Regions from separate parts of the Kitasatospora sp. NPDC051853 genome, predicted to be linked through region 2. Evidence: riboswitches for the same ligand, from Rfam matches in the RefSeq annotation. Region 2 holds a riboswitch; each other region holds the start of a gene.

Region 1 (10,118 bases), on a different contig from region 2:
GTCGGATGGGCGTGCCCCGGCGGCGGCCGCCCGGCCCCACCAAGAAGACAGCCCCCAGGGCTCACCGTCGGTGGTACTCCGGCACGGTCACCATCGGCGGCCGCTCCAGCGCACCGACCGGATGGGTGTGGGCGGTGAACTCCCGGCCGGCCGGGTCCCGGGTGAACTGGGTGAGCAGCGGGCGCACCAGGTCCTGACCGCTCTTCAGCCGGCCGGTCCGGTCCAGCCGCTCCAGCGCGGTGCGGTAGATGGTCGCCGCCATCCGCCCGAGCGCCTGGCCGTCCTGGTGCCGGTGGTGCCGCACCCCGACGTCCACCTGGGCCAGCGCGTCCAGCCCGGCCAGCTCCAGCGCGTCCACCAGCAGGCCGAGCTCCACCCCGTAGCCGGTGGGGAACGGCAGCCGCTCCAGCAGCGACCGGCGGGCCGCGTACTCGCCGCCCAACGGCTGGACGAATCCCGCCAGTTGGGGCCAGTGCAGGTTCAGCAGCGGCCGCGCCACCAGCTCGGTGACCCGGCCGCCGCCGGCCGGTACCACCGCACCGTCCGTCTCCAGCGGGCGGTCGTACATCGCCTTCACCAGGTGGATGGACGGGTCGGTGAGCAGCGGCCCGACGATCCCGGAGACGAAGGCCGGGTCGAACTCGCGCAGGTCCGCGTCCACGAAGCAGACGATCTCCCCGGAGGTGGCCAGCAGCGAGCGCCAGAGCACCTCGCCCTTGCCGGCCACCGCGGGCAGCCGGGGCAGCACCTCGTCCCGGTGCACCACCCGGGCGCCGGCCTCCGCCGCGATCCGGGCCGTCCCGTCGGCCGAGCCGGAGTCCAGCACCACCAGCTCGTCCACCAGCGGCAGACGCTCCATCAGCTCGCGGCGGATCACCCGGACGATGCCGCCGACCGTCGACTCCTCGTCCAGGGCGGGCAGCACCACGCTGATCGTCCCGGCCGGGCCCGCCGCCCGCTTGGCGGTCAGCAGTGCCTCCAACGGCCGCTCGGCCGCGGTCCAGGAGCGCCGGCGCAGCCAGTCGGACACCTCCGGCAGCAACTCCTCGGCAGGGTCGGACGGCTGGGGCTGCTCGGGCACTGTCTCGTCTCCTCGCGCTTCGCATCTCGTACCTCGGACGGCCGGTTCCCGCTCCGGCGCCTTCGGATACAGTCTTCGTACTGCGGTCAGACCTTCGCACGTCGGGGTCGGCCGGAGCGCAGGACCACAACTTCACAGAGCTCATCCAGAGGGACTGAGGGAACGGCCCGTTGACGTCCCGGCAACCTTCTCGCGCGGTCAGGCCCATCTGCGGCCACGGCGGGACAGGTGCCAATTCCGGCCTGTGGCGCGACCGCGTCACGGGGAAGATGAGGAGAGAGGCCTCCGCCACCATGGCTACCGCTGTTTCCGCCGCACCCGCCGTCGACCTCGGCCCCGCCGACCAGCTGTCCTGTCGCGAGTGCGGTACCAAGTTCCCGCTCGGCCCCAGCTTCGCCTGCCTGGAGTGCTTCGGCCCGCTGGAGATCGCCTACGACTTCGGCTCCGCGGACGCCGAGGAGCTGCGCAAGAGGATCGAAGCCGGCCCGGCCTCCATCTGGCGCTACGCCCCGCTGCTGCCCGTCCCGGCCGACGTGGCCTCCAAGCCCAACCTGAACCCGGGCTGGACCCCGCTGGTGAAGGCCGACAACCTCGGCCGCGAGCTCGGCTTCACCGCCCAGCTGCACGTCAAGGACGACTCGGGCAACCCGACCCACTCCTTCAAGGACCGCGTGGTGGCCTGCGCCATCGAGGCGGCGCGCGCCTTCAACTTCACCACCCTGTCCTGCTCCTCCACCGGCAACCTGGCCGGTGCGGTGGGCGCCGCGGCCGCCCGGGCCGGCTTCAAGTCCTGCGTCTTCATCCCGCACGACCTGGAGCAGGGCAAGGTCGTGATGGCCGGTGTCTACGGCGGCGAGCTGGTCGGCATCGAGGGCAACTACGACGACGTGAACCGCTTCTGCTCCGAGCTGATCGGCGACCCGGCCGGCGAGGGCTGGGGCTTCGTCAACGTCAACCTCCGTCCGTACTACGGCGAGGGCTCCAAGACCCTGGCGTACGAGATCTGCGAGCAGCTCGGCTGGCGCCTGCCGGAGCAGATCGTCATCCCGATCGCCTCGGGCTCCCAGCTCACCAAGATCGACAAGGGCCTGCAGGAGCTGATCAAGCTCGGCCTGGTCGAGGACAAGCCCTACAAGATCTTCGGCGCCCAGGCCGAGGGCTGCTCCCCGGTCTCCGCCGCGTTCAAGGCCGGCCGTGACGTGATCAAGCCGGTCAAGCCGGACACCATCGCCAAGTCGCTGGCGATCGGCAACCCGGCCGACGGCCCGTACGTGCTGGACATCGCCCGCCGCACCGGCGGCGCGGTCGAGGACGTCACCGACGCCGAGGTGGTCGAGGCCATCAAGCTGCTGGCCCGCACCGAGGGCATCTTCGCCGAGACCGCGGGCGGCGTGACCATCGGCGTGCTGAAGAAGCTGGTGGAGACCGGGCAGCTCGACCCGGCCAAGGAGACCGTGGCGATCAACACCGGTGACGGCCTGAAGACCCTGGACGCCGTCGCCGACGCCGGTCTGACCGCCACCATCCGCCCGACCCTGGAGTCCTTCCGGGCCGCGGGCCTGGCCTCCGCCTGATCCCCCCTCAGCACTGGTTTAGGAGTACCCCCATGAGCGCTACCGTCCGCATCCCGACCATCCTGCGCACCTACACCGGCGGCGCCGCCGAGGTGACCGCCGAGGGCGCCACCCTGGCTGCCGTGATCGCCGACCTGGACGCCAACCACGCCGGCATCGCCGCCCGGGTGCTGGACGACGCCGGCAAGCTGCGCCGCTTCGTGAACGTCTACGTGAACGACGACGACGTGCGCTTCGCCGAGGGCCTGGAGACCGAGATCAAGGACGGCACCAGCATCTCGATCATTCCGGCCGTGGCCGGGGGCTGCTGAACCGGCAGACGGCCGACGGGCGCAATCGACGGGCCGCCACCGCGACCGGAACGAATGATTCCGGTCATTCGGTGGCGGCCCGCCGCGCGCCGCGGTGAAATTCCGTCAGGTGGCAGACGGTAGAGTGCGGATTCGGATCGGATGTTTCGAATCCGGCCCGGCGGTACGGCTGGGTCGTGCACGCAGGGCCCGTCCGTCCGTTGAGACGTGGGGCGGTCGCGCTGAGACGGGAACTGACAGGCCAGCGTCAGGAATCTGACGGAGTTTTATCCCGTTAGGTCCGCTATGCCCGGAGCGAATAGCCACTCCCTGAGGCATTCCTCCCGTCACATCCCTTTCGTCACACGGCGAATTCGGCGAAGTTGACCCTGTTGCAGAGGGCGTCTGTCCGGATACATTCAGCGGCGGTCGACGCGTTCGAGTGTTGACCGCGGCTACGCCCAGGGGGGGTTCCCTCGGGCGTGTGCCGGTACAGACCTGGGTCCGCATCCTGTGGACCCGCGAAGGGCCAGCACAGCACAAGGGGAGTTCGGAATGGCTCAGGGCACCGTCAAGTGGTTCAACGCGGAGAAGGGCTACGGCTTCATCGCGGTCGACGGTGGTGCGGACGTGTTCGTCCACTACAGCGCGATCCAGATGGACGGCTACCGCACCCTCGAGGAGGGCCAGCGGGTCGAGTTCGAGATCTCCCAGGGGCAGAAGGGCCCGCAGGCGGACATGGTCCGCGCGGCGGTCTGACCTTCCGCACCTGCGGACCTCGGCTCGGCTTCGGGCTGGCAGTCTCCACGCTTCGCCGGCAGGCCCGTACGACACCACGTCGTACGGGCCTGTCGTCGTCTCCGGCGCGGGTGCGCGTATCACGATTGGGCTTGCACTCGATACCCGAGAGTGCTAATCATTGGCGTTAGCACTCACAGCATGAGAGTGACAACGGACCGGGTCGGTGAGGCCCCCGGGAGCGGTAGGGGACAAGACCCCCGCACACCAGGGCCGTCCGTCGCGGGCGCCCTCCGGTCCGGCGCAGTCGACGTGTCCTGGAGGACCACTTCCGATGGCCAAGATCATCGCTTTTGACGAGGAAGCTCGCCGCGGACTCGAGCGCGGCATGAACCAGCTTGCCGACGCCGTCAAGGTGACGCTGGGCCCCAAGGGCCGCAACGTCGTCCTTGAGAAGAAGTGGGGCGCCCCCACGATCACCAACGACGGTGTCTCCATCGCCAAGGAGATCGAGCTCGAGGACCCGTACGAGAAGATCGGCGCGGAGCTCGTCAAGGAGGTCGCCAAGAAGACCGACGACGTCGCGGGTGACGGCACCACCACCGCCACCGTGCTCGCCCAGGCGCTCGTCCGCGAGGGTCTGCGCAACGTCGCTGCCGGCGCCAACCCGATGGCCCTGAAGCGCGGCATCGAGAAGGCCGTCGCCGCCGTCTCCGACCAGCTGCTGGCCCAGGCCAAGGACGTGGAGACCAAGGAGCAGATCGCCTCCACCGCCTCCATCTCGGCCGCCGACACCCAGATCGGCGAGCTCATCGCCGAGGCCATGGACAAGGTCGGCAAGGAAGGCGTCATCACCGTCGAGGAGAGCAACACCTTCGGTCTGGAGCTCGAGCTCACCGAGGGCATGCGCTTCGACAAGGGCTACATCTCCGCCTACTTCGCCACCGACCTGGAGCGGATGGAGTCCTCCTTCGAGGACCCGTACATCCTGATCGCCAACTCCAAGATCGGCTCGGTCAAGGACCTGCTCCCGCTGCTGGAGAAGGTCATGCAGAGCGGCAAGCCGCTCGTCATCATCGCCGAGGACGTCGAGGGCGAGGCCCTGTCGACCCTGGTCGTGAACAAGATCCGTGGCACCTTCAAGTCCGTTGCCGTCAAGGCCCCGGGCTTCGGTGACCGCCGCAAGGCCATGCTCGGCGACATCGCCATCCTCACTGGTGGCACCGTCATCTCCGAGGAGGTCGGCCTCAAGCTGGAGAACGCCGGTCTCGACCTGCTGGGCACCGCCCGCAAGGTGGTCATCACCAAGGACGAGACCACCATCGTCGACGGTGGCGGCGACAGCGACCAGGTCGCCGGCCGCGTGAACCAGATCCGCGCCGAGATCGAGAACTCCGACTCGGACTACGACCGCGAGAAGCTCCAGGAGCGCCTGGCCAAGCTCGCCGGTGGCGTCGCCGTCATCAAGGCCGGTGCCGCGACCGAGGTCGAGCTCAAGGAGCGCAAGCACCGCATCGAGGACGCCGTCCGCAACGCGAAGGCCGCCGTCGAGGAGGGCATCGTCGCCGGTGGTGGCGTCGCGCTGCTGCAGGCCGGTGTCGCCTTCGACAAGCTGGAGCTGACCGGCGACGAGGCCACCGGTGCCAACATCGTGCGCGTCGCGCTCGAGGCCCCGATCAAGCAGATCGCCACCAACGCCGGCCTCGAGGGTGGCGTCGTCGTGGAGAAGGTCCGCAACCTCGAGTCCGGTTGGGGCCTCAACGCCGCGACCAACGAGTACGTCGACCTGATCGCCGCCGGCATCATCGACCCGGCCAAGGTCACCCGCTCCGCGCTGCAGAACGCCGCCTCCATCGCGGCGCTCTTCCTCACCACCGAGGCCGTCATCGCCGACAAGCCGGAGAAGGCCGCCGCGGCCGCCGGCGGCGGCATGCCGGGCGGTGACATGGACTTCTGATCCTCCCGAGGATCGGTAGTTCCGGAACGTCCGTCAGGGCGGTCTCCCCTCACCGGGGAGGCCGCCCTGCGGCGTTCCACCGCCACGTGGACCGCGGCCCCGGACGGACGGACCCGGCGGAGAGCCGCCCGGTCAGTCGCCCGGTCCGGTTCCTGAGGCGGGTGGGGGAGGGGACAATGGGGGGATGAGTTCTGATGGCATCGAAGGCGCGCTGCACGCCGCGCGGGCGCTGATCCTGGCCGATCTGACGGCGCGTGACGTGGCCGACCCGCAGGTGGTGTCGCTGGTGGAGGAGGTGCTCACCAAGCGGCGGTGGTGGGTGGAGCAGTGGCCGGACGGGGTCGACTACGTGGCCGGGCTGGTGGCGCAGGACGTGCAGGACGCGCTGCTGGAGGGGTACGGGCGGTGGCCGGTCTGCCGGTCGTGCGCGGCCGACGGGGATCCGCACGCGCTGTCGGTGGAGCCGGAGTTGGGCCCGGAGCCGCACTGGGTGTGCGGCAAGGAGGGCGCGGTGGTGGCCCCGGTGGGGTCGCTGACGTGATCCTGATCGACCCGCCGACCTGGCCGGGGCACGGGAAGTACTGGTCGCACCTGGTGAGCGACGTCTCGTACGCGGAGCTGCACGCCTTCGCGGAGCGCCTGGGCGCGCCCGCGAAGGGCTTCGAGCGGGACCACTACGACATCCCCGCGCACTGGTACGAGAAGGCGGTGGCGCTCGGCGCGGAGCCGGTCGGCAGCAAGGAGCTGGTCGCCCGGCTCAGCGCCGCGGGGTTGCGCCGCCGCAAGGCGGACGTGCGGGCCGCCGGGCGGTCCTCCGCCTGACGGTCCGTCGGCGCCACGTCCGGGCGTCCGGGGCCCGGTGTCCGGGGGGTCAGCCGCCCAGGAGCAGGAGTTCGCCCGCGAGGTTGCGGCGGGCGGCGGCGTCGTAGCGTTCCCGTGCCTCGGGGGTGCGGTAGAGCGCGGGCAGGTCGAGGAGTTGGCGCAGGATCGCCGCCCGGCCGGCCCGGAAGGCGTCCTCCGGGACGAAGGCGTACTCCTCGCGGACGGCGGCCGCGTAGGCCGCGTACTGCTCGGGCATGCCGCCGAGCACCGCCAGGTCGGCGTCGCAGAGCACCTCGCCGTTGCGGTCCCCCTCGGCGGGGTGGTGGCCGACCGTCAGGCGGACCAGGCGGGCCACCTCCGACGCCAACTCCGGTGCCAGGCCCGCCTCGTGGAGTGCCCGGACGGCCAGCGCGGCGGACCGTTCCTCGTTCTCGGAGCGGTCCGGCCGGTACACCGCGTCGTGGAACCAGGCGGCCAGCCGGACGGCGTCGGCGTCCTCGGCGTGCCCGGCCAGTTCGTCGACCACGTCCAGCACCGCCGCCAGGTGCGCGGTGGTGTGGTAGCGGCGCTGCGGCTCGGCCCAGCGGCCGAGCAGGTCCTCGGCGTACGGGGCCGGGTCGGCGGTGGCGCCGCAGCGGGTGAGCAGGTCGTGCCAGCGGGCGGACAGCGAGGCGGTCATGACGGTCATTCTGCTCCTTCTCCGTCGCTGTGATCCAGACTATATGCCGTTGGCCGACTTATGTCGCAGACTTGAGTAGTCGGCGCGCGGCGGCTATACATACTCGGTATGCAAGACGTTCCGCTGTTCCGAGGGGGAGCCATGTCCGGATCACACACGCAGGCCGTCCTGCGCCTGGAGGGCGTCGGCCGCGTGCACGGCAAGGGCGCGGCCGAGGTGCACGCCCTGCACCCGGTCGACCTGGAGGTGCGGGCCGGGGAGTTCCTGGCCGTGATGGGGCCGTCCGGCTCCGGGAAGTCCACGCTGCTGGCGCTGGCCGGCGGCCTGGACCGGCCGTCCACCGGCCGGGTGCTGGTGGAGGGGCGGCCACTGGAGGGGCTGAACCGGGCCGGGCTGGCCGACGTGCGCCGCCGCTCGGTGGGCTACGTGTTCCAGTCGTACAACCTGATCCCGTCCCTGACCGCGGCCGAGAACATCGCGCTGCCACGGGAGTTGGACGGCGTCCCGGCCCGCACCGCCCGGGCCGAGGCGCTGGTCGCGCTGGAGGAGTTCGGCCTGGCCGACCTCGCCGACCGCTTCCCCGAGGAGATGTCGGGCGGCCAGCAGCAGCGGGTGGCGATCGGCCGCGCGCTGGTCGGCGAGCGCCGCCTGGTGCTGGCCGACGAGCCGACCGGCGCGCTGGACACCGCGACCGGCGACGCCGTGCTGGCCCTGCTGCGGGCCCGCTGCGACGCGGGCGCCGTGGCCGTGATGGTCACCCACGACCCCTCGCACGCCGCCTGGGCGGACCGGGTGGTCTCGCTGCGCGACGGCCGGATCGTCGACGAGACCGTCAACCACCGCGCCCCGCTGGCGACGGGGGCGGCCCGATGAGCGCCTGGCGTCCGCTGCTGCGGATGGCCCGCCGGGACGCGCTGCGGTCCAAGGGCCGCAGCGCGCTGGTGGCGGCGATGATCGCGCTGCCGGTGCTCGGCGCCACCGGCGTCGACGTGGTGCACCGCTCCACCCAGCTCACCGCCGCCGAGCGGTCGGACCGGCTGATGGGCCGGGCCGACGCGCTGGTCGGCGCGTACGAACCCGGGCGCCCGCTCCAGCAGGCGGTCTTCCCGCAGGACGGCGTCCGCACCCTTCCGCAGCGCGCCGACGCCCCGCTCACCCCGGAGCAGAGGCACGCGGTGGAGACCGAACCGGCCGACCTGCTGCGCGAGTTGCTGCCCCAGGGCAGCGTGGTCACCCCGGCCCGGATCGGTCCGGTCGCGGTGGTGGGCAGCACGGACGGGATGGCCTCGGTCGAGACCTTCGAGGCGGACCTGACCGGGCGGCTCTGGCAGGGCCGGATCGACCTGGTCTCCGGCCGGGCCCCGGCCGCCGCCCACGAGGCCGCCGCCACCCCGGGCTTCCTGGAGGCCACCGGCAAGAAGGTCGGCGACACCGTCACGGTGCGCGGCCTGGAGTCCACCCCGTTCACGCTGACCGGCACGGTGGAGCACCCCGAGGACCTGAGGAAGAGCGAACTCGTCGCCCGCCCGGGCGAGTTGTACGCGCCGCTGGACGAGGCCCTGGCGAAGGCGGGGGCCGCTCCGAAGACCGAGGACGCCGAGCAGGCCGCCACCCGGAAGGCCGCCTGGCTGGTCACGGTGCCGACCGGGGCGAAGCTCGGCTGGGACGCGGTCACCCAACTGAACAAGTACGGCTACACCATGGCGAGCCGTCAGGTGGCGGCCGATCCGCCGGCCGGGGCGATGGCCGCGGAGGAGGCCGTCGACGCCGAGGGCGAGCGCGAGCGCCGGGTGATGACCATCGCCGTCACCGCCGCGATGGCCCTGCTGGAGGTCGCCCTGCTGGCCGGTCCGGCCTTCGCGGTCGGCGCCCGCCGGGCCCGCCGCCAACTCGCCCTGCTGGGTGCGGCCGGCGGCCGCCCCGGCCACGTCCGCACCGTGGTGCTCGGCGGCGGGCTGGTGCTCGGCACGGTCGGTGCCGCGACCGGAGGGGTGCTCGGCGTCCTGCTGGTCTCCGCGCTGCGCCCGTGGATCGAGGAGTGGGGCGGCAGCCGGTTCGGCGCCCTGACGTTCCGTCCGTTCGACCTGCTGCTGATCCTGCTGGTCGGCGTGGTCACCGCGCTGGCCGCCGCCCTGCAGCCCGCCCTCCAGGCCGGCCGCCGGGAGGTGCTGGCCGGGCTGACCGACCGCGACCCGGTCCGCCGGTCCGCCCGCTGGGTGCCGCTGGCCGGCCTGCTGCTCGGCCTGACCGGTGCCGCACTGGCGGTGGGCGGCGCGGTGCTCGCCCCGGTCGGCGGGATGCCGGTGCTGGCGGGGCTTTCGGTCCGCTCGCTCACGGTGCTGGGCGGCGGCGTGCTGGCCGAGCTGGGCCTGCTGCTGGTCACCCCGCTGCTGCTGGCCGGGCTCGGGCGGGTGGCCCGGCTGCTCCCGGTCGGCCCCCGGCTCGCCCTGCGCGACGCCTCCCGCCACCGCTCCCGGACCGCCCCCGCCGTCGCGGCGGTGCTCGCCGCCGTGGCCGGCGCGGTCGCGGTCGGCGTGCACACCTCCGGCGCCGAGGCCCAGGACCGGGCCGGCTACCGGATGCAGCAGCCGCTCAACGCCGTCCGGGTCGACGTCTACGGCAGCGGCGGCGCGGCCGTCCCGCAGCTGCGCGCCGCCCTGCCGCAGGACCTGCCCGAACTGGGCGAGCGCGCCGACCTCTACGAGGCGGTCTGGGAGTTCTGCAAGGGCTGCTCGTCCGCGGTGTGGGCCGAGGGCGGCCGGCGGTACGGCGAGCCGGCGTCCACCCGGGCGGTGGTCGGCGACGCGGCCGTCCTGCACAACCTGCTGGCCCTGCGCGACCCGGCCGCCGAGGCCGCCCTGGCCCAGGGCAAGGCGGTGGTGACCGACCCGGCGTACCTGCACGACGGCAAGGCCGTCCTGCGGATGAACGGCGCCAACATGGAGCCGCGGACCCACACGGTGGACGCCGTGCTGGT
Region 2 (10,118 bases):
GCCGGAGCTCGCCTCGACGTTCATCGTGTGCGTCGGCCCGACGGGCGCCGCCGTCCGCCGCGGAGCGCGGGCCCCCGCGGCAGGGAACTTCAGCGCCGCCACCAACGCCAGCGCGTACCGGGCCGCGTGGTCGGCCGCCACCCGCTGGGAGTCCTGGGCCTCCGCCACCTGCTTGGCGCCGTCGGCGTGGTCGCTGATCCCACGGATCGTCAGGACCTCCAGCCCGCCGATGTGACCGGCGTGGGAGGACCCCGCGCTCTCCATCTCGATCGCCGCCGCGTCGCTGTAGTGGTCCCGGAGCTGCTGGGCCAGCGGCGCCTTCCGGCTGTTGAGCACCACGTCGCCCGCGGCCACCGGCTTGAAGTGGACCGCCGGCGCTCCCGCCGCGCCCCGGTGCCAGGTGTCCGGCAGGTGCTGGGCCCGCTGCGCCAGCCGGTGCGGGGCGGCGAAGGCCTGCGGGCGTGCCGAGAACGTCCCGTCCTGCTCGACCTTCCCGCCCTGGTACGCGTAGACCTTGGTCGCCACCACGACGTCGCCGAGCGCGATGTCCTCCTTGAGGCCGCCCGCGATCCCCACGAACAGCACGGCCTCGGGGTCGAACAGCTCGTGGGCGTGCGTGGTGATCACCGCCGCCGGGATGCTGCCCTCCCCGGCCACCGCCAGCGCCACCCGGCAGGACGCCCCGGGGACCGTCCCCACCTGGAAGATCGTCCCGGTGGAGTGCTCCTCCTCCACGCAGTCCGCCAACAGTGCCCGGACTGCACGCAGTTCGAGGTTGAGGGCGGTGAGGACCACGACCGTGGGCAGTCCGGCCTGCTGCTCGTACACTCGACGCCTCGGCTCCCTGCCGGGCAGGGGCAGCGGACGGAAGCCCGCGCTCCGGCCTCCGGCCTCGGTTGGAAGACCATCAGCCTAAGCCATCCCGATCCACTCGACGGACCGCGAACTGCGTTGCGAGGTAACGACCATGGCATCGGACGGAGCACCGGGGAACGGCCCGCCGGAAGGCGGTGACGACGGCAGCCACCGGCTCCGGATCACTGCGGAGCGCGGCGCCCGGGTCACCGCCGCGCTCCACGGCCGGCTGTACGTCGAGGGCGACTCCCCGGACCACCACCTCCGCCTGCGGACCCCGCCGTCGGGGGCCCCGGCGCAGGCCGACCCCGCCCTCCTGGCACGCCTCGCCGCGTGGCGCGACTCCCCTCCCGCCGAGCCCTCCGTCCTGCTGCTGTACGGCGGCAGCCGCTCCGAACGATCCTCCCTGACAACGGAGTTCGCGTCCTCCTCCGCCCGCGGCGGCTGGACCGTCGCCGACGCCCACCTCGGCCCCGGGCCACGGACGACCACCGGCGGCCGGCTGCTGGTGATCGTGGAGGAGGCCGGCCCCTGGTCGCTCGACGGCCTCCAACTGCTGGCCACCGATCCGGCCCTCCGCACCCCGGAGCGGGCCCGCCTCCTGCTCACCACCGACCGGCCGCCGAGCCTGCCCGCCCTGCGTCACCGGCTCCGCAAGGCCGGACTCCCCGAGCCGTGCGCCCTCCGCCTCCCCGGGCTGCCCCTGCCCGGCACGACCGGACCTCAGCCGAGCGGCGAGAGCACCCCGTAGGCGTCGCTGCGGTACGCCTCCAGATCGGGGTACTGCTTGAGCAGCAGCGCGACGGCGTCCCGGGCACCGGGGGCCTCGGCCATGCCCGGGGGCAGCACCAGGTAGCCGCCCTGCTCGGGCGGGACCAGGCCGCCGACCAGGGAGCGGCGGACGGTGCGGTCGTGGCGGGTGCCGCGGCCGGTGGCGCCGTACGGGTCGCGGGCCAGGGCGCTGACGCCGCCCCGGGCCGATACCTGGTCCAAGTCCGGGACGATCCGCCAGAGTTGCTGGGCCTGGTGGCTCTGCACCGAGCCGGCGAGGTTGGCCTCCAGGCCGTGGCTGTGGCAGAGCTCGACGAAGAAGCGGATCTCCTCCAGGGAGAGGATGCCCGCCCGGGGCAGGCCGTGCCGGTCGGTGTCGTACGGGTCGAGATCCGCCAGCTCGGCACTGCCGGCGGTGGAGACCAGGCCGATCCGGGCCACCTTCAGCAGGATGCTGGTGTCGATCATGATGGAGTCGGCCCCGGCCGCCGCGCTGGCCTCGACCATCGCGGCGATGGCGGCCCGGTCGGTCCGGCGGGCCTCGGTGATCCCGTAACGCCGGTGCGCGAAGGGCTCGTTGACGGCGACGAAGGTGGTCCGCGCCTCCGCCGGGAGCGCGGCCGAGGCCGTCAGCTCGGCGAGCACGGGCCGCCGTTCGCCGAAGAGCGGCCGGCCGGCCTCGTCCAGCAGGGCGTCCGCGTACTCGGCCAGGTCGAAGGCCCCGGGGACGTCCGGGTCGCACGGGTAGTACTCCCGCAGGCCCACCAGTGCGCGCCGCACCTGCGGCAGGGTCTTGCGGGCGTCCCACAGGTCGAGGTCCTGGGCGAACAGGACGGACATCACCCGGGTGTGGGAGAGCCGCTCGGTGCGGCGCAGCGTCGCGGTGATCTCGCCGAGCACGTCGGAGAGTTCACCGATCCGCATCCCGTCGAGGCCGACCTTGACGATGCCGCAGGGGTGCACCCGGGTGCCCATCGCCAGGGCGACCCCGAGGGCGGCCTGCGCGGCCTTGCCGACCTGCTCGTAGGCGGACTTGGGCAGGGCGAGACCGTTCTCCGCGCGGCGGTACAGGAGTTGGTCCTCGCCGATGTTGGTGCTCAGCTGGACGGGCAGGGCCCGCCGGACCGCCAGCACCGCGTCGGCGATGTCCATGATCCGGCGCGGCTTGATGGTGCCCAGGGCGCTGCGCGGGTCCTCGCTGTCGATGATGCGCGCGCCGCCGAGCACCGCCTCCCGCGCCTCCTGCGGATCGAAGACACTCACCAGTACGCGCCGGTCGGCACCGGGTGTTCCCGTGGTCGACACCGTTCCCCCTCCGAGAGTTGATCGACGAATCGGCGCCCAGCATCGAACACGAGGACGGTACCGGTGCGTCAGACGGAATGATCACCACTCGAAAGACTGAACCTCATTGACAACCCGGACCTCACCCTGCCTCGGCCGACCCTCCCGGGGCCCGGCTAGGGTGCACCGGAGACGATCAAGGAGAGGACGGGCCCGGGTGAGTGGCTGGACGAGGGCGTTGGACGCGGCCGGGATCACCGACCCCCTGCTGCGGGACGACTACACCCGGCAGCGGCAGCAGGTGACGCGGTACCGGCGCGAGGCCGCGCTGGCCGCCCAACTCCTGCTGCCCGCACGGCTGGTGCCGCACGTGATCGCCGCCACCGCCTACATGAACCGCACCGACACCCTGCTCGACAGCGGACCGCCCGAGGGCCGGCGGGCGGCGTACGCGCAGTGGGAGGGCGAGGTCGAGCAGGCCCTCGCCACCGGGGAGACCGACCGGACCGAGCTGCGCCCGTTCCTGCACACCGTCCGGGCCCACCCGGCCCTGCGCGCCCTGGTGCCCGAGCACCTGGCCGGGGCGCTCGCCGACCTCGACTTCCCCGGCTTCGCCACCGAGGCCGACTACCAGGTCTACCTGGACACCTACGCACTGCCCGCCTTCATGGTCGTCGCCACCCTGCTCGGCCCGTCCGGGGACCAGGACGCCTACCGGGCCGCCTGCCGCACCTACCTGGACGCCGCCCAGCGGATCGACTTCCTCGCCGACCTCGCCGAGGACCTGGCCGACGGCCGCCTGACGATCCCCCAGGAGGCCCTGGACCAGCACGGCGTCACCCGCGCCGACCTCGAACGGGGCGCCGACCGGCCCGCCGTCCGGGCCCTGCTCACCGCCCAGCTCGACCACGCCGACCGCACCCTCGCCGAGGGCCGCGCCGTGATCGGCCTCGCCCCGCCCGCGCACCGGCCGATGGTCCGCTGCATGGTCGCCCTGGATGCTCTGACCTCCCGCGCCGCCCGGGCCGACCTCCCGGCCCTGCTCCGCCGCCCGGCCGGACCGCCGAAGGGCGCCGCGCTCCGCCTGCTGGCGCGCGAGTACCTCCGGGCCCGCCGGGTGCGCGGCGCCGCGGGCGGCTGAGCGGGCCCGTGGGCAACTGAACGGGCTCGGGTACGGCCGAGCAGGCCGGGGGCACGCGCCCCCGGCCCGCCGGATCGGGGACCGTCAGTAGACGTTGACCCCGTACTTCGCGAGCGCCTCGTTCACCGGCTGGAAGAAGGTCGTGCCGCCGGTGCGGCAGTCGCCGCTGCCGCCCGAGGTGATGCCGAGCGCCTTGGTCCCGTCGTACAGCGGGCCACCCGAGTCGCCGGGCTCGGCGCAGACGTTGGTCTGGATCATCCCCTTGACGGTGCCGCCGCCGGAGTAGTGCACGGTGGCGTTCAGCCCGGTGACGGTGCCGCCGTGGGTGCCGGTGGTCGAACCGGTGCGCTTGACCGACTCGCCGACGTAGGCGTTCGGCGCGGAGGAGAACCCGCCGGAGTGGCTCAGCGAGCCGTTGTCGTAGCGGACCAGCGCGTAGTCGTTGCCCGGGAAGCTGGAGTTGGCCGTGGCCCCGATCAGGGTGCTCTGCGCGGAGCTGGTGTACCAGGTCTTCACCACGTTCCCGCAGTGACCGGCCGTCAGGAAGTAGTAGCTGCCGCCGCTCACCACGTTGAAGCCGAGCGAACAGCGGTACCCCGCGCCGTAGATGGCATCCCCGGCCGCGAGCAGGGGCTTGAAGACGCCGGGGGCGCGCTCGATCCTGAGCGATCCGCCGTCGGTGCCCGCGGCCTTCCTGATCCTGGCCAGGGCGGCCGGGGAGACGGTGCTGTCGGCCGTCACGACCACGCGGTCGGCCGCCGCGTCGACGTACCAGGCGGTGCCGCCGACATCGGCGCCGAGCACGGCCTCGCCCACCGCGGCGAGCCTGGCCGGGCCGAAGGACTGGACGGGCGACGCGGCCGCGGCCGGCACGGCGGCCGCGGTGGCGGCCGCGGCGGACAGCAGGGCGACGGCCGCGGTGAGCATCCGGGTACGGAGACCGCCGGTACGGCCGTGGGGGGTGGTGCGCTCGATCCTCACTGATTCTCCTCCTGGGAGTGAGAGGCCCCTGAGGGTTGGGGGGCCGTGAGGCGCAGTCAGGCCGCACGCAGACGTCCGCGGCCGTTCGGTGAACGGCCACGGCTGATCTGCTCCTGACAGGCGCTGACCGGAAGTATCAGCAGCGTCCCGACCCCGCACAAGACTCCCGACCCGAACCTGGAAGTCCGCTGACAGTCCGTCCGATCGCCTTGACGACCCCGCAGATCACTGCCCGGGACGAGGGTCACTGCCCAGGGCGGGGGGCACTGCTCAAGGCCGGGGTCACTGCTCAGGCCTGCCGGACGGCCTCCGTCAGACGGTCGGCCGCCTCCACCACGGCCTGCGCCAGCCGGGCACCCGGGTGGCGGCTGAGCCGCTCGATCGGGCCGGAGACGGTGACGGCCGCCACCACCCGGTTGGACGGGCCGCGCACCGGCGCGGAGACCGAGGCGACCCCGAGCTCGCGCTCCCCGACGGCCTGCGCCCAGCCGCGCCGCCGCACCCCGCTCAGCGCGGTGGCGGTGAAGCTGGCGCCCTGGAGGCCCCGGTGCAGCCGCTCCGGCTCCTCCCAGGCCAGCAGGATCTGGGCCGCGGCCCCGACCCGCATCGGGAGGGTGACCCCGACCGGGACGGTGTCGCGCAGGCCGGAGAGCCGTTCGGCGGCGGCCACGCAGATCCGCATCTCGCCCTGGCGCCGGTAGAGCTGGGCGCTCTCCCCGGTGACGTCGCGCAGCTGTGCCAGCACCGGCCCGGCCGCCGCCAGCAGGCGGTCCTCACCGGCCGCCGCCGACAGTTCGCCGATCCGGGCGCCGAGGGTGAACCGGCCCTCGATGTCGCGCGCGACCAGCCGGTGCTGCTCCAGCGCGACGGCCAGCCGGTGCGCGGTCGGCCGGGCCAGGCCGGTGGCGGCGACCAGCCCGGCCAGGGTGGTCGGGCCGGCCTCCAGGGTGCCGAGGATCGAGGTGACCTTGTCGAGGACGCCGACGCCGCTGATGGTTTCCATGGGTGTACTCCGTCTCAGATCCGCGGACGGCGGGTGGGTCCGCCCGCGGGGGCTCCGTGCGGGGAGCCGGGGGTGGTCAGCGAGGGAAGGCCGCAGAAGTGGGCCGAATGCCTGCGCCGGACACGAAACGGGTACGCGAAAGCGCCGGGGCGGGAAGCGCCCGGGCGAAGGACAGCACAGAGAGCACCGTGTCTCCTCATCTTTCCCGCGCCACAGTGGCGACAGGCCGGAGTTGGCACTGCTCCCGCACGGCACGGCGCGTACTTCGGACGCCGGGTCGAACGGGGAGTTGCCGGGGCTTCGTAGGGCCGGTCCCTCCACCCCTCTGGATGATTCGCGAGGAACCATATCAAGTCGTGGCGGCGCCGTGACCAACCTCCCCCCACCTCGTCCGGAACCGCCCCACCGGGGGCCGAAACCGGCCCGCCGGGTGATCCACATTGGTAGCGTCGCCGCGTGACAGACCAACGAGCAGGGCAACAACAGCACGGGAAGCACGGACTGACGCGCCGTCAGACGCTCGCCGCGGCCCTCGGCACGGCCGGGGCGGCCTGGCTGCTGCGCGGCACCGTCGGGCCGGACAGCGCGCGAGCCGTCGGCACGGCCCCCACCGGCCTCCCCGGCGGGCTGGTCCCGTACCAGCGGGTGTTCGAGAACTGGGCCGGGGAGGTCCGCACCGACCCGCTCTGGGTCTGCGAACCCGCCACCCCCCAGCAGGTCGCCGAGCTCGCCGACTGGGCCCGCGCCAACGGCTGGCGGCTTCGGCCGCAGGGCCACCGGCACGGCTGGGCCCCGCTCACCGTCGCCCCGGGCACCCCGTCCTCGGCCCGCGTCCTGCTGCTCGACACCACCCGCCACCTCACCGCGATCACCCTGACCGGCACCCAGGTCGCGGGCGCCCCGACCGTCCGGGTGCAGACCGGCGCCGCGATGGAGGACCTGCTGGCCCGCCTCGCCGAGCAGGGCCTCGGCGTCACCGCCTGCCCCGCCCCCGGCGACCTCACCGTCGGCGGCGTGCTCGCCATCGGCGGCCACGGCACCGCCGTCCCGGCCGCCGGCGAGACCCCGCCCGCCGGCCACGGCTACGGCTCGCTCTCCAACCAGGTGGTCTCGCTCACCGCCGTGGTCTGGGAGGAGTCCTCGGGCCGGTACGTGCTGCGCGAGTTCGACCGCACCGAGGCGGAGGCCGGCGCGCTGCTGGTCCAGCTCGGCCGGGCCTTCCTCACCGAGGCGGTGCTCCGGGTCGGCGCCGACCGGCCGCTGCGCTGCGTCAGCCGGGTCGACGTCCCGGCCTCCGAGCTCTTCGCCGCCCCGGGCACGACGGGCGCCCGGACCTTCGCCTCCTTCGTCGACCGGGACGGCCGGGCCGAGGCGATCTGGTACGCCTTCACCGCGTACCCCTGGCTCAAGACCTGGCGGGTCACCCCCGGCCGGCCGTTCGCCGCCCGCTCGGTCACCGAGCCGTACAACTACCCCTTCTCGGACAACATCCCGAAGCCGGTCGCCGAACTGGCCGGCCAACTGGTCTCCGGCACACCGGAGTTGGCACCGGTCTTCGGCCAGCTCCAGTACCTCATCACCAAGATCGGGCTCACCGGGGACCTGACCGACGTCCTGCTCTCCAGCGGCCTGCTGCGCTCCCTGCTCACCGGCGACCTGCTCACCCACCTGCTCGCCGACGGCCTGCGCTCCGACCTCTGGGGCCCCTCCCGGACCCTCCTGCAGTACGTCCGGCCGACCACGCTGCGGGTCACCGCCAACGGCTACGCGGTCCACCTGCGCCGGGCCGACCTCCAGTGGGCGGTCAACGCCTTCACCACCACCTACGAACGCCTGCTGACGGAGTACCGACAGCGCGGCGAGTACCCCGTCAACGGCGCCGTCGAGATCCGCGTCACCGGCCTCGACGACCCCGCCGCCACCGGCATCCCCGGCGCCCGCCCCGCCCTGCTCTCGGCCCTGCGCCCCGACCCCGCCCACCCCGACCGGGACACCGCCCTCTGGCTCGACATCCTCACCCTCCCCGGCACCCCCGGCCTCCACCGCTTCTGCCGCGACCTCGAACAGGCCCTGCTCACCCTCTTCGACGGCACCCGCGCCGGCCTCCGCGTCGAGTGGTCCAAGGGCTGGGCCTACACCGACACCGCCGCCTGGGCCGACCCCACCCTCCTCACCACCACCGTCCCCGCCTCCCTCCGCTCCCCCGGCACCCCCGGCTGGGACGAAGCCGTCACCACCCTCGACCGCCTCGACCCCCACCGCGTCTTCGGCAACCCCTTCCTGGACGCCCTGCTGCGGACGCACTGAATCGCCCCGTCCTGACGCTCCGTCGCGCCTAACGGAGCGTCAGGTTTCGGATCGGACACGAACGCCGTCGGCCACACACGACCGCACTAGGCTCGTGCAGCGCGCCTCGCGCTTCCCGTGGATGAAGGAACGGAGTTGTCCGGTTTGGAAGACCGACGCCCCGGTAACCGACGCGGTGCCGACCCGTTGGAGGCACTGCTCGATCACTGGCAGAAGGCCCTCATCGATCTCGGTTTCCGCAACCGGCTGGTGAGTTACCGCCGTACCAAGACCCAGGCCGGCATGGACATAACGGCTCCCGGCCTGTCCGCAATCCTCGGCAGTCTCTCTGCGGGGTGCGTTTTCGCCCAGGTACGGGAATCGGCGGCCGATTCCGGTGACGCCCCGTCACTGCTGCCCGTGCAGCTCGACAAACCGTCGCCGCTGCCTGTGGGGACACTCGTCGGCAGTCGGCCGATCGACACCCCGGTGTCTCGCAGTGGTACCGGGCGAAACTCCCAACGCCTTTCGCTCGTCACCTCGAAGGCCACCCAGGCAGAACAGGACCGTCACCTCCGAAGGCTGGCAACGGTGGCGAAGGAGAAGTTCAACGACTACGGCCTGTGGGTGCTGCACCTCGGCATCGGCTTCCTGGAGTGGCATCCGGCTCCATCGGCTGAGAGCGTCAGGTCTCCGCTGATCCTGGCGCCGGTGACACTCCGCCGGTGGAAGGGCGACTCCTACCTGCTGGAGCTCAACACCGACGAGGAGGTGGTCTTCAATCCCGCCCTCGCCATCAAGATGGAGGAACTCGGGCTCGACTGGCCGAGCCCTGAGCAGGTCGACCTCTCCGATGTTCCCGCGCTGCTCGACCAAGCCCGTCTGAAGGCCTCGCAGCGTAAGGGCTGGGCAGTCCACGACCGGGTGGTACTCGATGCCTTCAATTCCAGCAAAGAGGCGATGTACCGCGATCTCAAGGACAACCGGGCCCGCATTCTGAAGAGTCATCTGGTCCGAGCCGTCGGTCTGGGCGGGGCTTCGAACCTGGCTGCCGGTACCTTCGACTTCGAACCGCTACCGCTCGACCGGATCGACCAGCTTCAGCCGCCCGAGCAGGCTCCGCTCGTCCTGGACTCCGACTCTTCGCAACGCCAGTGCGTGGCCGCAGCCATCGAGGGCCGGAGCTTCGTCATGGACGGGCCTCCCGGCACCGGCAAGAGCCAGACGATCACCAACATCATCGCCGGTCTGCTCGACCAGGGCCGAACCGTCCTGTTCGTCAGCGAGAAAGCGGCAGCCCTGGACGTCGTGCGCAATCGGCTCAAGGACGTCGGCCTCGACGACTACGTCCTCGCTCTGCACAGCAACACCATGGGCCGGAAGCAGGTCGCGCAGGAGCTCGGAAGGGCGCTCGATGCCCCACCGCGCTCGTTCCCCAGGGCCGGCACCAACGAGCGCTCCACGGCAAAGGGCCTCCGTGAGGAGCTGTCGGGCTACGCCGCGGCCATGAACGAGCCCCGGGCCGGTCTGGGCAGGTCCCTCCACACGGTCCTGGGCAGCATTTCCCTCCTGGAACACGTCTACTCCCTCCGGCCGGGCCCGGCCTTCGTCGCCGGCGACCTGACCGAGGAGCTGCTGCACCAGATCACCGAGGCAGCCGGCTGGATCGCCCGCGCTTGGCGCCCGGCGCTTGAAGGCGATGCCTTCCTCTGGCGAGAGCTGACCGGAGCCCGTGGCGAACTCGAGGCGCTGGACAGGGCTCTGGAGGAACTCGACAACATCCGTCGGACCCTCGAG
Region 3 (10,118 bases), on a different contig from region 2:
GACCCAGATCGCGACCGCGATGAGCGTGCCGAGGCCGAAGATCCAGCCGAACAGGCCCTCGGTCACCGGACCGAGGCTGCCCAGGGTCAGGCCGCCGGGGTTGGGCTCGTCGTTGGTGGTGTGGCGGACGAAGGCCACGATCTGCTTCTTCTGCTCCTCGGGCATGGTGCTGTCCGGGAAGGAGGGCATGTTCTGCGGGCCGGTCTGCATGGCCTCGTAGATGTGCTTGGCCTCCACGCCTTCGAGCGACGGGGCGTACTTACCCCGCGTCAGGGCACCACCCTGGCCGGCGAAGTTGTGGCACTGGGCGCAGTTGGTCCGGAACAGCTCGCCGCCCTTGGCGACGTCGTCCGGGTTGGTGGAGGTGTACTGCTCCTCGACCGGGGTGACCGGGCCGGGGCCGAGCGAGGCCACGAAGGCGGCCATCCGGTCGATCTCGGGCTGGGTGTAGATGACCTTCTTCTTCGGCACCTGCGCACCGGGCTGCTGGGCCGGCATGCGGCCGGTGCCCACCTGGAAGTCGACCGCGGCGGCGCCGACGCCGACCAGGCTCGGACCGTCCGAGGTGCCCTCGCCGTTGAGGCCGTGGCAGGAGGAGCAGCCGACGGCGAAGAGCTTCTTGCCCTCATCGATCGCGAGCGACTGCGCCGAGGTGTCGGCCTGCGCCTTCTCGGCGGGCGCGAACGCGGCGTACAGTCCCCCGGTTGCCGCCAGGGCGAAGATTAGGACGAGCAGCGCCGCCAGTGGGTGGCGCCGTCGTGCTGAGAGCTTTTTCACGGATTTAACCCCGGGGTCAGGATCTGGTCGGCTGGATGGGCGTGCCCCGCGCGGCCCGTTCTGCTCGGGTGCTGCGGGGCCGCGCGCGGTCGGTCGGTGCGGTCAGTCGGCTCCGGCCGGCGGCCAGCGACCTGATCTAGCTGGTTACTTGATCAGGTAGATGGTCGCGAACAGGCCGATCCACACGACGTCGACGAAGTGCCAGTAGTACGACACCACGATCGCGGCGGTGGCCTGCTCGTGCGTGAACCGCTTGGCTGCGTACGTCCGTGCCAGGACCAGCAGGAACGCGATCAGACCACCCGTCACGTGAAGGCCGTGGAAGCCGGTGGTCAGGTAGAACACCGTGCCGTACGGGTCCGAGGACAGCGAGAGGCCGTCCTTCTTGACCAGCTCGGTGTACTCGAAGATCTGACCGCCGATGAAGATCGCGCCCATCACGAAGGTGATGACGAACCACGAGCGGAGCTTCTTCACGTCACCGCGCTCGGCGGCGAAGACGCCGAGCTGGCAGGTGAGGGAGGAGAGCACCAGGATCGTGGTGTTCACCGAGGAGAAGGGCACGTTCAGTGCGTGAGCCTTCTCGCTCCAGAACTCTGCGCCCTTGACCGAGCGGAGGGTGAAGTACATCGCGAACAGGGCCGCGAAGAACATCAGCTCCGAGCTCAGCCAGACGATGGTTCCGACGCTGACGAGGTTCGGCCTGTTGACCGCTCCGTGCGCGTGTCCGGTTTCTGTTGCTGTTGCTGTCGCCACGACGGACATTATGTCGGTCCCTTATTCCGTCTTCACGCCGGGGGGTCCACCTCGGAGTGTCCGGTGCGTGCGGTATGCCCCGATGGCAGCCGACGGGGCGTCGGAGAGCCCCTCCACCGGCCCGGTGTCCGTTTTCTGATGGTTCATCGGAAGGCGCCGACACCCGTTCGCCCCGCGTGTCGCTCCCGGCCTCCTGACGGTCCGTCGGCTAGGGGCGCCCGCTCCCTCCGCCGTCCGGGTGGACTCGGCCCACCGGGTGACGTTCCGTCGCCCGAGCGGGTGAGCCGTCGGGAGGCTCGTCCCGGCGAGATCGTGCGAGGGGCTCACCACGGACGGTGCGCCGGAGTAGCATCCGGAAGTGAACGTGGTCCGGATCACATCCGGGCCCGGTCGAGCCGACGCGCGCGTACCACCCATATAAGAGGACGAGCACCGGGAGCAGGGCCCATGGCGCACACGACGGACGAGACGCTCACCGTGCTCGTCTACAGCGACGATCGCAACACCCGCGAGCAGGTCACCCTTGCCCTCGGCCGCCGCCCCGCCGCCGACCTCCCCGAGGTCGAGGTCCACGAGTGCGCGACGGTGCCGGCCGTCCTGCGCGCCCTGGAGAAGGGCGGCATCGACCTCTGCGTCCTCGACGGCGAGGCCGTCCCGGCCGGCGGCCTCGGCGTGGCCCGCCAGATCAAGGACGAGATCTACGGCTGCCCGCCGGTCCTCGTCCTCATCGGCCGCCCCCAGGACTCCTGGCTCGCCGCCTGGTCCCGCGCCGACGCCGCCATCGCCCACCCCGTCGACCCGGTCCCCTTCGCCGAGTCCGCCGCCACCCTGCTGCGGGCCCGGGTCGCCCGGCGCACCCCCGCGTAGCCCGCGCAGCGGGCTAGCAGGGGCGCGGGGAACTGCGCGACCAACCACTCGCGACGCCCGCTCCGGCACTGACGTCCCGTCAACCCCACGGCGGCCGTCTCACAGGGAAGAACAACACCGCATCAGCGGTCGGCACCTCGCTAGGCTGGCTCCAGTCCACGTCACGTACGAAGAACTGGAGCAAGCCATGGCCCGCACCTGGCCCGACCTGTTGAGCGCACTGCTCGCCGGTGAGAACCTCACCCAGGCCGACGCCGCCTGGGCCATGGACCGGATCATGAGCGGCGAGGCCACCCCGGTCCAGGTGGCCGGCTTCGTGGTGGCGCTCCGCGCCAAGGGCGAGACCGTCGACGAGATCGCCGGCCTGGTCGACTCGATGTACGCCCACGCCGTCCAACTCACGATCCCCGGACCGGCGGTGGACATCGTCGGCACCGGCGGCGACCGCGCCAAGACGGTGAACATCTCCACCATGTCGGCCATCGTGGCCGCGGCCGCCGGCGCCAAGGTGGTGAAGCACGGCAACCGCGCCGCCTCCTCCGCGAGCGGCGCCACCGACGTGCTGGAGCAGCTCGGCGTCAGCCCGGAGGTCCCGCCGTACCGGGTGGCCGAGATCGCCGAGGAGGTCGGCCTGACCTTCTGCCCGGCCCCGGTCTTCCACCCCGCGATGCGGCACGCGGCCCCGGCCCGCCGTGACCTCGGGGTGCCGACCGCCTTCAACATCCTCGGCCCGCTGACCAACCCGGCCCGGGTGACCGCTCACGCGATCGGCTGCTTCGACACCCGCCTCGCCGGGCTGATCGCCGGCGTGCTGGCCCGCCGCGGCGCCAGCGCGCTGGTCTTCCGGGGTGACGACGGCCTGGACGAGCTGACCATCTCCACCACCTCGCACGTCTGGACGGTGAAGGACGGTCAGGTCACCGAGACCACCTTCGACCCGCGCGAGGTCGGCATCGAGCTGGTCGGCATCGAGGCGCTGCGCGGTGGCGACCCGGCCTTCAATGCGGCGGTGGTCCGCCGCCTGCTGGCGGGCGAGCACGGCCCGGTCCGGGACGCGGTGCTGCTCAACTCCGCCGCCGCCCTGACCGCCCTGGACCTCACCGACGCCCCGCTCGCGGAGCAGCTGAAGGCCGGGATGGCCCGGGCCGCCGAGGCCATCGACTCGGGTGCCGCGGAGACCCTGCTGAAGAACTGGGCGGACGCCACCGTCCGTTCCTGACGGGTGAGTTGGAGGCCCGGGCCACGGCCCGGGCCTTCCGCACGTCCGGGTGCGTCCAGATAGTGGAAGCCTGTTTGACCACTCCTCGGAAGCCGCTCTAGAGTTCACGACAGGTCATGAGTGACAGCGACAAGCCCCAGCTTGCTGTCCGGCAACCCTCCGTCCGTGGCGGGGTGCCCTGGGTGAGGACCGGGCACTGCGGCGATCCGTCCGCAGCGCAAGCGCGGACGTCGGCGGCACAGCTGCACCCCGAGGTCCCGGACCTTCAGAGGAGTGCACCCCCATGTCCGTCGCCACCTTCACCTGCGCCCCGCTCCCCGTCCTCGGCCACGACGTCCAGGTCCCGCTGGCCTCCGGCGAGAAGGTCACCTACGCCGCCCTCGACTACGCGGCCAGCTCCCCGGCCCTCCAGCGGGTCTGGGACGACGTCGCCGCCTACGCCCCGTACTACGGCTCGGTGCACCGCGGCGCCGGCTACCTCTCCCAGCTCTCCACCGACCTGTTCGAGCAGAGCCGCCGCACCGTCGAGGAGTTCCTCGACCTGCGCGAGGGCGACCAGGTGGTCTTCACCCGCGCCACCACCGACTCGCTCAACCTGCTGGCCTCCGCCGTCCCGGCCGGCACCGAGGTCTTCGCCTTCGAGACCGAGCACCACGCCTCGCTGCTGCCCTGGGCGCACAACGGCCTGAAGGTCACCTACCTGCGCGCCCCCGGCTCGCACGCCGAGGCGGTCGAGGCCTTCGAACTGGCCCTCCGCCGGCAGCCCGCCGAGCACCGCCTGCTCTGCGTCACCGGCGCCTCCAACGTCACCGGCGAGCTCTGGCCGATCGCCGAACTCACCGAGGTCGCCCACCGCCACGGCGCCCGGGTAGTCCTGGACGCCGCCCAGCTGGCCCCGCACCACCGGGTCTCGGTCCGCGAGCTGGACGTCGACTGGATCGCCTTCTCCGGCCACAAGCTCTACGCCCCCTTCGGCGCCGGCGTCCTGGCCGGGCGCGCCGACTGGCTGGACGCGGCCGAGCCGTACCTGGCCGGCGGCGGCGCCAGCCGCACCGTCGCCCGCGAGGCGGACGGCTCCGTCGCCGTCGAGTGGCAGACCGGCCCGGCCCGCCACGAGGCCGGCTCCCCGAACGTGATCGGCGCCTACGCCATCGCCTCCGCCTGCCGGGCCCTGACCGAGGCCGGCTTCGACGCGCTGGAGGCCCGCGAGCAGGAGCTGATCGCCCGTCTGAAGGCCGGTCTGGCCGGGATCCCCGAGGTCCGGGTGCTCAGCCTGTTCGGCGAGGACGCCGCGCGGGTGGGCGTGCTCTCCTTCGTGGTGCAGGGCTGGAACAGCTCGCACTTCTCCGCCGCGCTGTCCGCGGAGTACGGCATCGGCGTCCGCGACGGCCTGTTCTGCGCGCACCCGCTGGTGCGGACCCTGCTCGGCGGCGAGGAGGCCGCGCCCTCCGAGTGCGGCGCCCCCGAGCCGTCGCTGCCGGGCGAGCGCAGCCTCAACGCCATCCGCGTCTCCTTCGGCGCCGGCACCCCGGACGAGCACCTGGACCGCTTCCTGGCGGCCGTCCGGGAGCTCGTCTCCGACGGGGCGGCCTGGACCTACCGCAACGAGGGCGGCCGCTGCGTCGCCGACTCCCGTCGCGGCTGAGGCAGGACGCCCGGCAGGGCAGCACCCCAGGGGCGCGGGGAACTGCGCGCGGGGGAACGGCAGCACGTGCAACCGGCTGACGTGCCCTCAGTTGCAGGTGGGCCGCCTTCCGATTCGCGCAGTTCCTCGCGCCCCTGGGGCCTACGGCCCCGAGGGCGCGCCCTAGTCGAGGCCGAGGGCGAAGGCGGCTTCGAGGTCGTGCTTGGAGTAGGTGCGGAAGGCGATCTGGGTCTCGGTGTGCTCGACGCCGGGGATCTTGTTGACGCGGGCCGGGATGACGGCGGCGAGGTCGTCGTGGTGGCGGACCCGGACCATGGCGACGAGGTCGTAGCCGCCGGTCACGGAGTAGACCTCGCTGACGCCCTCGATGGCCGCGATCTCCTCGGCGATCTCGGGGATCCGGTCGACGCTGGTCCTGATGAGCACGATCGCGGTGATCACTCTGAAGCTCCTGTCCGTTGGTTCCGGGCCAGCGTAACGGCCGCCCAGGTGCCCAGGTACCCGGCGGCGAAACCGATGACGTGGACCGCGTAGGCGACCCCCGTCCCCTCCTGGCGGACCGAGAGCCACTGGAGCAGGAACCAGAGCCCGAGCACCAGCCAGGCCGGGAACCGCAGCGGCAGGAAGAGCAGCGCCGGCACCAGCGTGGTGACCCGGGCCCTCGGGTACAGCCGCAGGTAGGCGCCGAGCACCCCGGCGATCGCCCCCGAGGCCCCGACCAGGGCCCGCACCGACTCGGGGCCGCCGGCCTGGGCGAGTGCCCAGCCGTAGGTGGCGAGGTGACCGACCGTCAGGTACCCCAGCAGGAAGCGGACCCGCCCGAACCGCTGCTCCACCCCCGGACCGAAGACGAAGAGGAAGAGCAGGTTGCCCAGCAGGTGCGCCCACCCGGCGTGCACGAAGAGCGCGGTCAGGGCCGAGAGCAGCGGCAGCTTGTGCGGCGTCGGCACCAGCGGCGGACAGTCCGCCAGGGCGGGTGGCAGCCGCCGGAGCTGGTCCTGCGTCAGCGGACGGTTCGCCAGCAGCTCGGCGGGGACGGCACCCCAGCGCTGCTCGTAGCGCTGTTCGGCGCAGACCCGGGCCGGGCCGCTGCCGTAGCGGGGGTTGAGGCCGGAGCTGGGGGAGACCAGCAGGACCAGCAGGCTGAGCCCGATCAGCGTCCAGGTGACCACGGGGGGCCGTTCCGGCGGCCGGAGGTCGCGGGTGCCGGGCGGGTCCAGGACGGGGGTGGCCATGGGTGCAGGCATTCCTCCGTACCCCGCCGGGCACACCCGGGCCTGCTGCATGTGGGGGACCCGGAAGCCGTCCGACCGGATCGCGGACGGGCGGTCCGCCGGCACCCTGCCAGGCAATAGGCTTGGCCCCCCGGACCCTGGGTGACCGCCGATCGTGCGGCACCAACGAGAGGACTTGGCACATGACCATCGCGCTCCCCACCGCCGAGACCCGCTGGCGCTGCACGCTCTGCGGCAACCTGACCCGCTTCGACGTGACCCGCTCCGCCCGCACGGTGGAGTTCCTCCACTTCGACCTGGCCGGCGAGTCCAAGGTGGAGGAGACCGAGGTGCTCGCCGAGACCGTGGAGTCGGTCCGCTGCCGCTGGTGCAACGCGGTCGACCAGGTCGAACTGGTGGCCCGTCCGGGTGCGGAGGACGCCGCCGCGGAGCAGCAGGACTCCTGAGTCGCGGGGTGCCCCGGCCGGCCCGGAGTGTGGCGCGGTTCGGGCCGGGGCACGGTACCCGCGACAATTGCAGAGAGCGGTGTGTTTGAGGGCAGCGGCAACCGGCCGTGCGGACCCCGCGCAGCAGGATCGGAGCCGAGGACGTGGTGGACGCAGCCAGGGGGACAGCCGAACCGCAGGGGCAGCGACCCCCGGCGGAGCCGGCCCCTGCGGCCGCCGCGCCCCGGAACACCGTGAGCGGGCACCCCAGCACCGAGGACCCCGCCGCCGAAGCACCTGCCCACGAGCAGCCCGCCGCCGAGGAGTCCGCCGACGAGCAGCCGGCCGAGCAGCTCGGCCGCCCGCTCCCGGAGGGCGTCCGCCACCGCGTGGTGGGCATCGCCGCCGACGCCCTCGGCGGTCTCCCGGCCGGTGAACTCCCGTCCTCGCTGCGGCAGTACGCCAAGTTCACCCCCGCCCGCCGGGCCAAGTACGCGGGCACCGCGCTGGCCGCCGCGCTGGAGGCGGAGCCCGCCTTCCGGCAGCGGATAGCCGATCGTCTGCGGCTGGGGCAGCCGGATCTGGTGAAGGCCCTGGAGTCCGGCAGCGTGCCGGGCGCGGCCGATCCGATGGACGTGGCGGCCGCCGCCTACCTGGTCCGCCCGGCCGGCTGGGCCGCGTTGGTGGCGGAGGCCGGGGAGCAGGCCGAGCGGGCCGGTGCCGAGGGCGCGGCCGCGGAGGCCGGGCGGCTGGTGGAGAAGCTCCAGGAGGAGTTGGCCGAGGCGCGCGCGCAGGGCCGGGCCGAGCTGGACCGGCAGCGGGCCGAGGGCGAGGGCGTCCGGCGCGAGGCGGAGTCGCTGCGCAAGAAGGTGCGGAGCCTGGAGAGCGACACCCGGCGGGCCCAGGCCGAGGTGCGCAAGGCCCAGGCGGAGCTGGCCGAGGCGAAGGCCGCCGCGGCCACCGAGCTGAGTACGGCCGAGGCGGAGGCCCGGCGGCTGCGCCACCGGATCACCGAGCTGGAGGGCGCGCTGGAGACCGGCCGCCGGTCGGCCCGGGAGGGCCGCAGCGTGGAGGACATGCGGCTGCGGCTGCTGCTGGACACGGTGCTGCAGTCGGCGCAGGGGCTCCAGCGCGAACTGGCGCTGCCGGTGACCGGCCTGCACCCGGCCGACCTGGTGGACGCGGTGGTGCCGGGCTCGGCCTCGCCGCACGACGTGGCCCGGCGGGCGCTGGCCGAGGACGATCCGGCGCTGCTGGACCAGCTGCTGGCGATCCCTCAGGTCCACCTGGTGGTGGACGGCTACAACGTGACGAAGACCGGGTACCCGACGCTGCCGCTGGAGCAGCAGCGGATGCGGCTGCTGGGCGGGCTGGCGATGCTGGCCCAGCGCAGCCAGGCCGAGGTGACCTGCGTCTTCGACGGCCAGGACTTGGACGCACCGGTCATCATGGCCCCGCCGCGCGGGGTGCGGGTGCGGTTCAGCCGGACCGGCGAGACGGCGGACGAGCTGATCCGCCGTCTGGTGCGGGCGGAGCCGCAGGGGCGTGCGGTGGTGGTGGTCTCCACCGACAAGGAAGTGGCGGACGGCGTGAAGAAGGCGGGGGCGCGCCCGGTCTCCTCGATGCTGCTGCTCCGGCGGCTGTCCAGGCCGTGAACTCTTCTGACCCCAGGTCAGGGGAGAGTGGCGCGTTTGTGTCCGTACCGTGAAAGCCGCCGTGCGTAGGGAAGTTCGTCCCGGTAGGGGAGTGGCGCGACGAGCCCTGACTCACTAGGGTCAGGCGTCAAACCTATTTTCTGGACTACCGCCCGAACGGGTGAGCGTCCAGGAGTGCTGAAGGAGTTCGTCACCTTGGCTTCCCACCGCCGTCCCAAGCAGCCGAGCCGCGCACGGGTCTCCGTGCTCACCGCCGCCGCTGCGACCGCGGTCGCGCTCTCCGCGCAGGCCGGTGCCTACGCGGCCCCCGCGAAGCCGACCAAGGACGAGGTCAAGGCGCAGGTCGACAAGCTCTACGAAGAGGGCGAGCAGGCCGCCGAGCGCTACAACGGCGCCAAGGAGCGGGCCGACCAGCTGCACAAGCAGGCCGACCAGCTGCAGGACCAGGTGGCCCGCGGCCAGGAGCAGATGACCCAGCTGCAGACCGGCCTGGCCGCCGTGGCGGCGGAGGAGTACCGCAACGGCGGCGTCGACCCGTCGGTGGCGCTGATGCTCGCCTCCGACCCGGACGGCTACCTGAGCAAGGCGTCCAGCGCCGACCAGGTCAACCAGACCCAGGCGCAGACCCTGCGCTCGCTCCAGGAGCAGCAGCGTCGGCTGGACCAGCAGAAGGCCGAGGCCGCCTCGGTGCTGGCCGAGCTGGACCGCAACACCAAGGCGCTGAACGACTCCAAGGTCGAGGTCCAGCGCAAGCTGCAGGAGGCCAAGGACCTCCTCAACCAGCTGAGCGCCGCCGACCGCGCCGCCATCACCACCGGCGACCGCTCCTCCCGCGGCGCCACCCGGGTGGACCCGAGCACCCTGCCGCAGGCCGCCGGCTACGCGGGCGTGGCGATGAACGCCGCGCTCAGCAAGCAGGGCCGCGCGTACGTCTGGGGCGCCACCGGCCCGAACAACTTCGACTGCTCCGGCCTGATGGTCTGGGCCTACGCGCAGGCCGGCGTCTCGCTGCCGCGCACCTCGCAGTCGCAGGCCACCGTCGGCACCAACGTCGGCAAGGACGTCGCCAACGCGCAGCCGGGCGACCTGATCATCTATCACAGCGACGCCCACCACGTCGGCATGTACATCGGCAACGGCATGATGGTGCACGCGCCGCGCACCGGTGACGTGGTCAAGGTGGCCCGCGCCGACGTGATGCCGATCAAGACCATCCGCCGCGTCTGACGCTCGCTCAGCCGAGCACGGCATAACGGACATCTGGTGCGCCACGGGGCAACTGACGCCGCGTGACACGCCCGGGCCCGCCGGAATCCCGCTGTGATGTGGGACACCTCCGGCGGGCCCTCCGTCGTCCCGGGGCGGCCAAATGTCGGCGCACCGTGCATTCGTGATCACGCTCGGTCGCAATCACAAATGCACTTGGACTTTCTTCCGCCTTTTTTCTTACAAGGATTTGAACCGATCACGGTTGGGTTACTAGGGTCCTTGTCGAACCACCGCACTGTCGATCGTCCAGCCTGGACGGCGGCGGTGGTT

Evidence for each region. Region 2 has a riboswitch for S-adenosylmethionine ahead of ACIA8O_RS01890 (IclR family transcriptional regulator). Riboswitches for the same ligand answer to the same signal wherever they lie in the genome.
Region 1: another riboswitch for S-adenosylmethionine. It lies ahead of thrC (threonine synthase); the one in region 2 lies ahead of ACIA8O_RS01890 (IclR family transcriptional regulator).
Region 3: another riboswitch for S-adenosylmethionine. It lies ahead of ACIA8O_RS06090 (aminotransferase class V-fold PLP-dependent enzyme); the one in region 2 lies ahead of ACIA8O_RS01890 (IclR family transcriptional regulator).

The regions. Positions count from the first base shown of each region.
Region 1 covers NZ_JBITBY010000008.1:87,783-97,900, forward strand. The annotation lists gene ACIA8O_RS23105 (glucosyl-3-phosphoglycerate synthase) at 62-1,042, opposite strand; SAM riboswitch class I at 1,220-1,357, shown strand; gene thrC (threonine synthase) at 1,375-2,655, shown strand; gene ACIA8O_RS23115 (MoaD/ThiS family protein) at 2,688-2,966, shown strand; gene ACIA8O_RS23120 (cold-shock protein) at 3,501-3,704, shown strand; gene groL (chaperonin GroEL) at 4,018-5,640, shown strand; gene ACIA8O_RS23130 (hypothetical protein) at 5,825-6,181, shown strand; gene ACIA8O_RS23135 (DUF4031 domain-containing protein) at 6,178-6,462, shown strand; gene ACIA8O_RS23140 (hypothetical protein) at 6,512-7,150, opposite strand; gene ACIA8O_RS23145 (ABC transporter ATP-binding protein) at 7,283-8,014, shown strand; gene ACIA8O_RS23150 (FtsX-like permease family protein) at 8,011-10,118, shown strand, end outside.
Region 2 covers NZ_JBITBY010000001.1:429,305-439,422, reverse strand. The annotation lists gene ACIA8O_RS01915 (hypothetical protein) at 1-828, opposite strand, end outside; gene ACIA8O_RS01910 (hypothetical protein) at 968-1,606, shown strand; gene ACIA8O_RS01905 ((5-formylfuran-3-yl)methyl phosphate synthase) at 1,579-2,889, opposite strand; gene ACIA8O_RS01900 (phytoene/squalene synthase family protein) at 3,128-4,051, shown strand; gene ACIA8O_RS01895 (S1 family peptidase) at 4,136-5,032, opposite strand; gene ACIA8O_RS01890 (IclR family transcriptional regulator) at 5,322-6,035, opposite strand; SAM riboswitch class I at 6,229-6,371, opposite strand; gene ACIA8O_RS01885 (cholesterol oxidase substrate-binding domain-containing protein) at 6,492-8,342, shown strand; gene ACIA8O_RS01880 (DUF4011 domain-containing protein) at 8,529-10,118, shown strand, end outside.
Region 3 covers NZ_JBITBY010000002.1:282,154-292,271, reverse strand. The annotation lists gene ACIA8O_RS06110 (c-type cytochrome) at 1-777, opposite strand, end outside; gene ACIA8O_RS06105 (heme-copper oxidase subunit III) at 922-1,542, opposite strand; gene ACIA8O_RS06100 (hypothetical protein) at 1,981-2,400, shown strand; gene trpD (anthranilate phosphoribosyltransferase) at 2,588-3,619, shown strand; SAM riboswitch class IV at 3,732-3,849, shown strand; gene ACIA8O_RS06090 (aminotransferase class V-fold PLP-dependent enzyme) at 3,903-5,264, shown strand; gene ACIA8O_RS06085 (Lrp/AsnC family transcriptional regulator) at 5,427-5,705, opposite strand; gene ACIA8O_RS06080 (rhomboid family intramembrane serine protease) at 5,702-6,499, opposite strand; gene ACIA8O_RS06075 (hypothetical protein) at 6,682-6,945, shown strand; gene ACIA8O_RS06070 (NYN domain-containing protein) at 7,179-8,579, shown strand; gene ACIA8O_RS06065 (NlpC/P60 family protein) at 8,775-9,806, shown strand.